DNA from 2 places in the Clostridium sp. CM042 genome. Region 2 is predicted to be linked to the other one. Evidence: a T-box and tRNA genes for the amino acid it is inferred to sense, from the RefSeq annotation. Region 2 holds a T-box; the other holds one or more tRNA genes.
The links. A T-box is a leader RNA that pairs with one kind of tRNA and senses whether it is charged. The one in region 2 lies ahead of ileS (isoleucine--tRNA ligase), so its partner is inferred to be a tRNA-Ile.
Positions count from the first base shown of each region.

Region 1 (6,229 bases), 470 kb from region 2:
AGCTCACTAGTCAAGAGATCCTGCGCCGAAGATGTCCGGGGCTAAAACTTACCACCGAAGCTATGGGTGTACACAATTGTGTACGCGGTAGAGGAGCTTTCTGTACTGGCTGAAGTCATACCGTAAGGAGTGGTGGACGGTACAGAAGTGAGAATGTTGGCATGAGTAGCGAGAGTTAAGTGAGAATCTTAACGGTCGAAAACCTAAGGTTTCCTGAGGAAGGCTCGTCCTCTCAGGGTTAGTCGGGACCTAAGCCGAGGCCGAAAGGCGTAGGTGATGGACAATCGGTTGATATTCCGATACCACCAATGGACGTTATTAGAAATGGGATGACGCAGGAGGATAAGATGTGCACACTATTGGATGTGTGTCTAAGCATTTAGGCGGAGCAAGCAGGCAAATCCGTTTGCTCTTAACGCTGAGATGTGATGGGGAAGGGAATTTATTCCCGAAGTATCTGATTCCACGCTGCCAAGAAAAGTCTCTATCGAGGATATTGGTGCCCGTACCGCAAACCGACACAGGTAGGTGAGGAGAGAATCCTAAGACCATCGGAAGAATTGTTGTTAAGGAACTCGGCAAATTGACCCCGTAACTTCGGGAGAAGGGGTGCCTACGTAAGTAGGTCGCAGAGAATAGGCCCAAGCAACTGTTTAGCAAAAACACAGGTCTCTGCTAAAGCGAAAGCTGATGTATAGGGGCTGACGCCTGCCCGGTGCTGGAAGGTTAAGGGGATTACTTAGCGCAAGCGAAGGTATGAACTTAAGCCCCAGTAAACGGCGGCCGTAACTATAACGGTCCTAAGGTAGCGAAATTCCTTGTCGGGTAAGTTCCGACCCGCACGAATGGCGTAATGATTTGGGCACTGTCTCAACAACACATCCGGCGAAATTGTAGTGCAAGTGAAGATGCTTGCTACCCGCGATTGGACGGAAAGACCCCGTAGAGCTTTACTGTAGCTTAGCATTGAATTTCGGTATTGTCTGTACAGGATAGGTGGGAGACTGAGAAACATGGGCGTCAGCCTGTGTGGAGTCATCCTTGGGATACCACCCTGACAGTACTGAGGTTCTAACTGGAGGCCATGAATCTGGTCACAGGACATTGTTAGGTGGGCAGTTTGACTGGGGCGGTCGCCTCCAAAAAAGTAACGGAGGCGCCCAAAGGTTCCCTCAGCGCGGTTGGAAATCGCGCGAAGAGTGCAAAGGCAGAAGGGAGCCTGACTGCGACACTTACAAGTGGAGCAGGGACGAAAGTCGGGCTTAGTGATCCGGTGGTACCTCGTGGGAGGGCCATCGCTCAACGGATAAAAGCTACCTCGGGGATAACAGGCTGATCTCCCCCAAGAGTCCACATCGACGGGGAGGTTTGGCACCTCGATGTCGGCTCGTCGCATCCTGGGGCTGAAGTAGGTCCCAAGGGTTGGGCTGTTCGCCCATTAAAGCGGCACGCGAGCTGGGTTCAGAACGTCGTGAGACAGTTCGGTCCCTATCCGTCGCGGGCGTAGGAAATTTGAAGGGAGCTGTCCTTAGTACGAGAGGACCGGGATGGACAAACCTCTGGTGCACCAGTTGTCACGCCAGTGGCATCGCTGGGTAGCTATGTTTGGAAGGGATAAACGCTGAAAGCATCTAAGCGTGAAGCCCACCCTGAGATGAGATTTCCCATAACGCGTGTTTTTAACACAAGTTAGTAAGACTCCTGGAAGACCACCAGGTTGATAGGTTAGAGGTGTAAGCATGGTAACATGTTCAGCTGACTAATACTAATAAGTCGAGGGCTTGACCTAAATAATTAGAAATAACGCGATACTTCAAGCATAAGCGAGAAGACTAGTTCACTGTGCAATTTTGAGAGAATATTTATTTTCTCAATCTAGTGATTATGGCATGAAGGTAACACCCGTTCCCATACCGAACACGAAGGTTAAGCTTCAATGCGCCGATGGTACTGCAGGGGTGACCTTGTGGAAGAGTAGGTCGTCGCTAGGTAATGTTCCGCGATAGCTCAACGGTGGAGCACTCGGCTGTTAACCGATAGGTTGAAGGTTCAAATCCTTTTCGCGGAGCCATTTTTTTAAAATATAATAACATATGACGGATATTAATAAATCTGGTGATTATGGCATGAAGGTAACACCCGTTCCCATACCGAACACGAAGGTTAAGCTTCAATGCGCCGATGGTACTGCAGGGGTGACCTTGTGGAAGAGTAGGTTGTCGCCAGGTAAATATGGATCTTTAGCTCAGCTGGTTAGAGCTACCGGCTCATAACCGGTCGGTCCGGGGTTCGAGTCCCTGAAGGTCCACCATATGTGGGGATATAGCTCAGCTGGGAGAGCACCTGCCTTGCACGCAGGGGGTCAAGGGTTCGATTCCCTTTATCTCCACCAAAAAACAGTCCAATATGGGCTGTTTTTTTTGTGGAGATAAATAAGTTGTTAGTAAAAAAACTGGGTTAAATCATATCCTGGGTTGCTGAAATATTAACGACTTCAGAAGGAGATTTATACTCCCACTGAAGTTTTATTTTTGTTATAATATTGAACCTCTACTTATAAAAGTGGTGACTTCCCTTATGAGATGTCATTAAAATCACATATAAATTACTTATTTGATAATATAATTATTTAAAGAAGGATTAGAATTGAAGTAAATAAAATATTTAATGAATTTCCTTTAAAAATAAAAGAGGTTACCAGAATTTCGAAATGAAAATGTGACTGTTTGCATAATTAGAATAGAGTAGCATTTTTATTTTTATATGATTAATTATATTTAAGTTAATTATTAATATTTAAAGGAATTATATAATATAAAAATACTTAATAACGTTTATAAATAAATGAATTAAATGCTTAAATATAAACAATTTCTTATATACTTGACCATGTGTGTCAACACATATAAAACAAAGGATTATAACGAAAAGAGGGGGGAATAGAGAATAATGTGGATATATAACAAAAAAAACTAATATACAACTTTATTATTATGATACAATACTCCTTGTCGTCACAAACGAGTGGCACGATAAGCTAACTGTTGATAACTATTTAATATATTTTCAAATGAAAATAATTTTTAAAAAGTTGTTGACAAAACAAGAAATACCTAGTAGAATAGTAGAAGTCGTCACATGATGACAAAGCAAGTTGGTCTTTGAAAATTAAACAGAGAAATAGGTAAAGATAGCGAAATAATATTTCGTTAAACCAGTTAATTACTTTAGTATAAAGTAAAATTTAGTCGTAAGACTAAAAGTATGTAATGAGCTTGCTAACCAGCTTAACAGTTGGCGCAGATTAATCATTTCAACTAAAAAAGTGTAAACTTTTAAATTGAGAGTTTGATCCTGGCTCAGGACGAACGCTGGCGGCGTGCCTAACACATGCAAGTCGAGCGATGATTCGTCTCCTTCGGGAGACGTTGATTAGCGGCGGACGGGTGAGTAACACGTGGGTAACCTGCCTCAAAGAGGGGAATAGCCTCCCGAAAGGGAGATTAATACCGCATAATATGTTTTGGTCGCATGATCGAAACATCAAAGGATTTTTCTTCGGAAAATTCCACTTTGAGATGGACCCGCGGCGCATTAGCTAGTTGGTGAGGTAACGGCTCACCAAGGCGACGATGCGTAGCCGACCTGAGAGGGTGATCGGCCACATTGGAACTGAGACACGGTCCAGACTCCTACGGGAGGCAGCAGTGGGGAATATTGCGCAATGGGGGAAACCCTGACGCAGCAACGCCGCGTGAATGATGAAGGCCTTCGGGTTGTAAAGTTCTGTCTTCTGGGACGATAATGACGGTACCAGAGGAGGAAGCCACGGCTAACTACGTGCCAGCAGCCGCGGTAATACGTAGGTGGCAAGCGTTGTCCGGATTTACTGGGCGTAAAGGATGCGTAGGCGGACATTTAAGTCAGATGTGAAATACCCGAGCTTAACTTGGGTGCTGCATTTGAAACTGGGTGTCTAGAGTGCAGGAGAGGTAAGTGGAATTCCTAGTGTAGCGGTGAAATGCGTAGAGATTAGGAAGAACACCAGTGGCGAAGGCGACTTACTGGACTGTAACTGACGCTGAGGCATGAAAGCGTGGGGAGCAAACAGGATTAGATACCCTGGTAGTCCACGCCGTAAACGATGAATACTAGGTGTCGGGGGTCGAACCTCGGTGCCGCCGTTAACACATTAAGTATTCCGCCTGGGGAGTACGATCGCAAGATTAAAACTCAAAGGAATTGACGGGGGCCCGCACAAGCAGCGGAGCATGTGGTTTAATTCGAAGCAACGCGAAGAACCTTACCTAGACTTGACATCCCCTGCATAACCCAGAGATGGGTGAAGTCCTTCGGGACAGGGTGACAGGTGGTGCATGGTTGTCGTCAGCTCGTGTCGTGAGATGTTGGGTTAAGTCCCGCAACGAGCGCAACCCTTATCATTAGTTGCTACCATTAAGTTGAGCACTCTAGTGAGACTGCCCGGGTTAACCGGGAGGAAGGTGGGGATGACGTCAAATCATCATGCCCCTTATGTCTAGGGCTACACACGTGCTACAATGGTGAGTACAAAGAGATGCAAGACCGCAAGGTGGAGCCAAACTCAAAAACTCATCCCAGTTCGGATTGTAGGCTGCAACTCGCCTACATGAAGCCGGAGTTGCTAGTAATCGCGAATCAGCATGTCGCGGTGAATACGTTCCCGGGCCTTGTACACACCGCCCGTCACACCATGAGAGTTGGTAACACCCGAAGTCCGTGAGGTAACCGTAAGGAGCCAGCGGCCGAAGGTGGGATTGATGATTGGGGTGAAGTCGTAACAAGGTAGCCGTAGGAGAACCTGCGGCTGGATCACCTCCTTTCTAGGGAGTAGATGTATTGACTTCGGTCGATGCACAATATCTATTGTAATTAATCGTACCTAGTTCTCTGTTTAATTTTGAGAGACTAATTTTAGTTAACTCTTAGGAGTTAGCTAATTAATAGTTTTTCTTAAAATGTTCTTTGAAAATTGCACAGTGAAAAAAGTTGTTTTAAAAAAATTAAAACTATGAAAATAGTTTATGAATTGATTTAATACAATTTCGCAAAATTAATATAACCGTCTATGTAAATAGACAGAATCAAGGTCAAGCTACAAAGGGCGCATGGCGAATGCCTTGGCACTAGGAGCCGAAGAAGGACGCGTTAAGCTGCGATAAGCTTTGGGTAGGCGCAAATAGCCTGTGATCCAAAGATTTCCGAATGGGGGAACCCACATAGTAACAACTATGTACTGCATACTGAATAAATAGGTATGCAGAGGTAGACCCGGGGAACTGAAACATCTAAGTACCCGGAGGAAGAGAAAGAAATATCGATTTCCTAAGTAGCGGCGAGCGAAAGGGAAAGAGCCCAAACCCAGGTCTTTGACCTGGGGGTTGAGGATAGATCATAAATACTGCAATTCCTTAATTGAAGATAGCTGGAAAGCTGCTCCGCAGAAGGTAATAGGCCTGTAAATGAAAAGGAAAAACAGTCAGATCTAATCCAGAGTACCACGAGACACGTGAAACCTTGTGGGAAGCTGGGAGGACCACCTCCCAAGGCTAAATACTACCTAGTGACCGATAGTGAAGAAGTACCGTGAGGGAAAGGTGAAAAGAACCCCGGAAGGGGAGTGAAATAGAACCTGAAACCGTGTGCCTACAACCGGTCGAAGCACTTTATATGTGTGACGGCGTGCTTTTTGTAGAACGAGCCAACGAGTTACGATATGTAGCAAGGTTAAGTACTTAAGGTACGGAGCCGAAGGGAAACCAAGTCTGAATAGGGCGTTGTGAACGCAAGTTCACGAAGTTGCATGTCGTAGACCCGAAACCGGGTGACCTATCCATGGCCAGGATGAAGCGGAAGTAAAATTCCGTGGAGGTCCGAACCACGTTGGTGTTGAAAAACCATGGGATGAGCTGTGGATAGCGGAGAAATTCCAATCGAACTCGGAGATAGCTGGTTCTCCTCGAAATAGCTTTAGGGCTAGCGTCGATTAATTGAGTAATGGAGGTAGAGCACTGAATGGGCTAGGGGCTGACAACAGTTACTGAACCCTATCAAACTCCGAATGCCATATACTTTTATTTCGGCAGTCAGACTGCGAATGATAAGATCCGTAGTCAAAAGGGAAACAGCCCAGACCATCAGCTAAGGTCCCAAAGTGTAAGTTAAGTGGAAAAGGATGTGGGATTTCTAA
Region 1 is NZ_CM143646.1:2,761,714-2,767,942, forward strand. Features, by position in the region: rRNA gene ACWJJ7_RS13170 (23S ribosomal RNA) at 1-1,789, shown strand, start outside; rRNA gene rrf (5S ribosomal RNA) at 1,875-1,991, shown strand; tRNA gene ACWJJ7_RS13180 (tRNA-Asn) at 1,997-2,071, shown strand; rRNA gene rrf (5S ribosomal RNA) at 2,112-2,228, shown strand; tRNA gene ACWJJ7_RS13190 (tRNA-Ile) at 2,235-2,311, shown strand; tRNA gene ACWJJ7_RS13195 (tRNA-Ala) at 2,317-2,392, shown strand; rRNA gene ACWJJ7_RS13200 (16S ribosomal RNA) at 3,337-4,862, shown strand; rRNA gene ACWJJ7_RS13205 (23S ribosomal RNA) at 5,128-6,229, shown strand, end outside.
Region 1: it has a tRNA-Ile gene. The T-box ahead of ileS (isoleucine--tRNA ligase) is inferred to sense a tRNA for this amino acid. The anticodon was not compared.

Region 2 (6,229 bases):
CCGCATCAGCTGCTGCCCTTACATTATCAATGGTAACACTAGGTAATATTCCACCAGCATCTGTAGTTTCTACAAGAACCGTCGGCATTTCGAGTTCTTTTATTAAGCTTATAACATTATTCTCTATGGAATTACTCATGTATATAACTCCATCTATCATTTTCTCTTTAAGTATTCTTAAAGATTCCATTTCTTTTTCTACGTCTAAATCCGCATTGCAAAGCATAATGTTGTACTTATAAATATTAGCTACATCCTCACAGCCTCTAACAATTTCAGGATAAAATTGATTTGATATATCTGGTATAATTATCCCTATAGTGCTAGATTTTTGTGTTTTTAAGCTTCTTGCAACTATATTAGGCCTATATGACAATTTTTTTATAGAATCTTTTACCTTTTTCTTAGTGTCTTCATTTACCACATCTATATCATTTAAAACTCTGGATACTGTGGCAATAGAAACCCCCGCTTCTCTTGCAACGTCTTTTATTGAAGCAGCCATATTCTCAACTCCTACTATTTTCTTATCTTACCATTATACTGATAAAAGCCTGTTATTTCAAGCTATAATATGAACTTACTACTATTAGTATAGTTATAGTGTTCCCATTAAATTAACTTTATAATGATATTTATAAATATATTACATAAAGTGTACCCGCATATTATCATTACTAAAAAAGAAAGTATGTGCTTAACCTCACATACTTTCTACAATCATTATTAATTATAATTTTTCTAAATCTAGTTTTAAATCTTCGCCATTTATCTTAACTGTCGTATATTCTCTTTCCCCATTATATACAATTTCTACAGATAAAGTATCCCGTTTTATTTGCTCCTCAAATCTCCAAATTGTATTTTGAAGCATTTCATTTCCAGAAACGTAGATTCTAATCTTATCAGCAACTTCAAACCCACTTTCTTTTCTCATGTTTTGAATTTTGCTTAAGATCTCACGTACGTTTCCTTCTTCTTTAAGTTCTTCAGTGATGTTAGTCATTAAGACTACTCCCATTTCACCTTCTCCAGCAAATGCATAACCTTCAAGCCCTTGCATTGTAACAAGTAATTTCTCACTATTGAGTTCTATTTCTGTTCCTGCTACATTTATAGTAACTACGCTTCCGTTATTTATAGTTTGAGCAAGCTCCATTTGGTTCATAGCTCCTATTGCTTTCTTAATTCCTGGTATTAACTTACCATATGGCTTACCTAGCACAGGTAAATTTGGTTTAATTTCAAATTTAACATATTTAGAAATATCCGCTCCTAGCTCTACTTCTTTAATATTAAGTTCTTCTTTTACTATATGCCCATAATATTCTGGAAGAGATTTAGAACTAACTAGCATTTTAGAAAGTGGCTGTCTATTCTTTATATTAGCAGCATTTCGTGCACTTCTTCCTAGTTTAACTGTTCTATATGCCATATCCATTTCTTCTTCTAATACTTTATCTACTTGATCTTCTCTATACTGCGGCCAAGCACATAAGTGAATACTTTCTGGTGCACTTTTGTCAAAAGCAACTACTAGGTTTTGATACAACTCTTCTGTTATAAATGGTATAAATGGTGCAGATATTTTAGCAAAAGTTGTGATAACTCTGTATAGTGTCATATAAGCACCTATCTTATCATCTGTAAGTGATTCTACCCAGTACCTTGCCCTATTACGTCTTACATACCAGTTAGAAAGCCCATCAATAAAGTCTTCAAGTTCAAGAGCTCCTTGAGTTATTCTATAGTTTGTTAGATGCTCATCTATGTTTTTAACTAATGAGTTAAGTTTTGACATCATCCATTTATCCATAATATTTACGGATGTAAAGTCTTCATATTTAGTTGGGTCAAAATTATCTATTTCAGCATATAGAATATAAAATGAATATACATTCCAAAGGGTTCCTATGAACTTTCTTTGTGCTTCAATAACTGCTCCTTCATAAAATCTTGAAGGTAACCATGGTGCACTAGCAGTATAAAAATACCATCTTAGAGCATCTGCTCCTTGATTTTCTAGCACTGTAAATGGACTTAACACATTTCCTTTATGCTTAGACATTTTAAGTCCGTTTTTATCCAATACATGCCCTAGTACAATACAGTTTTCAAATGGGTTTGTATCAAACACAGCTGTAGATATCGCAAGTAACGTATAGAACCATCCTCTTGTTTGATCTACTGCCTCTGAAATAAATTGAGCTGGAAAATTAGCTTCAAATAGTTCTTTATTTTCAAATGGATAGTGATGTTGCGCAAATGGCATTGAACCTGAATCAAACCAGCAATCTATAACTTCTTCTACCCTATCCATAGATTTTCCGCATTTTGGACACTTTAAATGTACTTTATCTATATATGGTTTATGAAGTTCTATTCCTTCAGGAACATCTTTTCCTTTTTCATTAAGTTCTGCTATACTTCCTATAAGTTCGCGATGTCCGCATTCACATTCCCATATTGGAAGTGGAGTTCCCCAGTACCTTGTTCTACTTATACTCCAATCTATAACGCCTTCAAGGAATTTACCCATTCTACCTGTTCGTACATTGTCCGGCATCCAATTCACCTTATTGTTATTTTCTATAAGTTTGTCTCTTATTGAAGACATTCTTACAAACCAGCTTTCTCTTGGATAATATAAAAGTGGTGTATCACATCTCCAACAGTGTGGGTATGAGTGTTCAAATTTCTCTGCTTTATATAAAACATTGTTTTCTTTTAAATATTCTAATATCTTAGCATCAGCATCTTTAACAAAAATGCCCTTCCATGGAGCAACACAATCTACAAATTTCCCTTCTACATCAACTAAATTAATAAGTGGTAAATCGTATTTTTTAGAAAGCAAATTATCATCTTCACCATAAGCCGGAGCAATATGGACTATCCCTGTACCATCTGAGAGAGTTACGAAATCTCCGTGTACTATATAGAAGGCTTTTCCTTCTGGTGTATAGAAATCAAACATTTGCTCATATTCAAGACCTATTAGAGCTTCCCCTTTAAATTCACGTACTACCTCATACTCTCCCTCGAGTTTACTTAATAAGTCTCTTGAAAGTATTAAAGTCTCACCTTCTTGGATTACTTCAACATAATCATATTTTTTGTTTACTGCAAGTGCTACATTGCTTGGAAGAGTCCAAGGAGTTGTAGTCCAAACAAGTAAAGATTTTTCTTCACCTTTTATTTTAAACTTTACATATGCTGACATTTCTTTTACATCCTTATATCCTTGAGCTACTTCATGAGAAGATAGTGATGTTCCGCATCTTGGACAATAAGGCATTACCTTATGACCTTTGTATAATAGATCCTTATCCCACATTTGCTTTAATGCCCACCAAACTGATTCAATATAATTATTATGATAAGTTACATATGGATTCTCCATATCTACCCAGTATCCTACCCTATCCGACATTTCTTCCCACATATTAACATAGTTAAAGACACTATCCTTACATTCTTTTACAAATTTCTCTACTCCATATGCTTCTATTCCAGGTTTACCATCAATTCCAAGTTTTTTTTCTATTTCAAGTTCTACCGGTAACCCGTGAGTATCCCAACCTGCTTTTCTAAGCACTTTGTACCCCTTCATTACCTTATATCTTGGAATTAAATCCTTCATAACTCTTGTTAAAACGTGCCCTATGTGCGGCTTTCCATTAGCTGTTGGTGGACCATCATAAAAAGTAAAGGGCCCTCCTCCCTCATTTAAGTCAAAATTCTTTTGAATAATATCTTTTTCTTTCCAAAGCTTAAGCACATCTTTTTCTATATCCATAAAACTTTTTGAGGCATCATTTTTCTTATACATAATAAAACTCCTTTCCCTATTTCATTTAATAATTACTATTTGTATGTGGGGAACTTTCCTTCTGAAATGTCGTTAAATCATCACCTTCGGTACTGTTCTAATCTTCGATGCTGCAATACTTTTAAATATAAAAAAACCCCACCCTAAATAGGACGAAGTTAAATTCGTTATGCCACCTATATAATAAATATAATTCAAGTACAATAATACCTTATTCTTTAACGCAGAAATACGGATAAGCTTACTAAACATTCAGCTCTCAGCTCCTAGGTGATTTTCTTTAAACCTTCACTATGGGTTCTCAACCTGGCCCATTCTCTGTAAGTTACTTGCTTAAATACTTTTCCTAATCAAAGCTTTTTATTAGTCATAATCAATAATTACTATGAACTTCTTATCATTATATTATAATGAATTTTTATTGTCAATTTCTTTTTAAATTCTCTTTTATTTACCATGAAAAAAAGAGGTCTATATCTAAAGATTTAAATTTATGTTATAAAGCCTATATCTTTATATTTTGGGAATACTATTCCACTGAGTCTTCAATAACTACTTTGATTATTTAAATATCACCTTTTCACAGATGTATGTGATATAATACTAGTTAAAAAAACTTTGTTATGATTTGAAATCATAAATGAATTTGCATCTATAACAACTTGCAAAATAACGCCATCATTTTGTAATTAATCGCAATTAATGACGTTTTCTCATTGACATACTTTCATTTTTATAATAAAATCATTTTATTTATAAATAAAATTTTGTTGTATAAAAAAAAGTTCTCTACTATTACTATATGTGATAGTCTTGTTACAGGCAATTTAAATATATACTTTAAAGGAGGAATATTATTTTGAAAAAATTAATTTATGTAATTCCTAAAGAAAATCATTCTGAAAAAGAAATTAAAGAAATTTTACTTGCACACTCTGAGGTGAAGTTCGTTTCACTAGTTGGTATTGACTTATCCGGTAATGACACCGACGAGAGAATTCCAATGCACATATTCTTAAATGATATTAGTGGTTTCGCAAGCGGTGCTATTCAGACTGATGGTTCATCTGTAGTATTGCCAGGTATTGCTACTCTAAACAATGCTAAATTAGACATGCTAGCAGATTTTGACTGTAATTGGTACGTCGACTACAATTACGAAAACATTGATGCTGAAACAGAATCACCTATAGGTACATTAAAAATTCCATGTGTATTATTACATGATAATCTCCCAGTGGATTCAAGATCGATCTTAAAAAGATCCGTTGAATGCTTTAAAACAACCCTTCTTAATTTATTCAAAGAAAATCCATCATCTTTAAATTCTTTTGATTTTGAATATAAAGATATTGATGAGCTAATGCTCACTTCTGCCACTGAGTTAGAATTTTGGGTAAAAACACCTAATGATAAGGCTGATATAGAAGAACTATCTACTTCTCAAGTACTAAAAGAACAATATTGGAGTAAAACTAAAGGAAATGTTCGAACAGCTCTCGAGCAAACGCTTCTTCTAATGGAAGAGTATGGTTTTGAGCCTGAAATGGGCCATAAAGAAGTTGGTGGAGTAAAAGCTCAAATAGGTGAAGCTGGTACTCTAACACATATTATGGAACAACTTGAATTAGATTGGAAGTTTTCAAACGCTCTTCAATGTGCAGATAATGAGCTATTTATCAGAAATTTAGTAAAAGAAACTTTCAGACTTAACGGTCTAGATGTTAATTTTCTAGCAAAGCCTGTACATGATGTGGCTGGAAGCGGTGAACATATTCATGTTGGAGTAGCTGTAAAATTAAAAAATGGAAAGAGAGTTAACTTATTCAATTCAAAAGAAAAACATTTTTTAAGCACTTTAGGTTATGCTTCCGTGATGGGCGTACTTAAAAATTATGAAGTAATAAATCCATTTGTTTCCTCAACAAATGATGCTTTAAGAAGATTAAAAGTTGGTTTTGAGGCTCCTATTTGCATAGTAACTTCACTTGGTCACAGTGTAGATATTCCGTCGAGAAACAGATCTATACTTTTGGCATTAATAAGAGACCTTGATAATCCCCTTGCTACAAGATTTGAGCTTAGATCTCCATGTCCACATACTAATGCCTACTTAGCTTTATCTACTCTATATATGACAATGCTCGATGGAATTGTATATGCAATAAAGAACAATAAATCTGAAGATGACCTTTTGAAAGAATTATCTAAAGCACCAGGAGACGACAGTGATTATTTAGAAAAAGATAGAGCTTACAGAAGTGAAGAAGATGTATTTGAATTCTATACAGAAGAAGAGCGCGGAAAATATTTTGGAAAAGCACCTAAAACTGTTTATGAAAATGTTCGTACATTAGAAGAATATCCTGAAAAAGTTAGGGTCCTTACAGCTTCCAA
Region 2 is NZ_CM143646.1:2,294,774-2,301,002, forward strand. Features, by position in the region: gene ACWJJ7_RS10860 (LacI family DNA-binding transcriptional regulator) at 1-505, opposite strand, end outside; gene ileS (isoleucine--tRNA ligase) at 731-3,832, opposite strand; T-box leader at 3,978-4,195, opposite strand; gene ACWJJ7_RS10870 (type I glutamate--ammonia ligase) at 4,689-6,229, shown strand, end outside.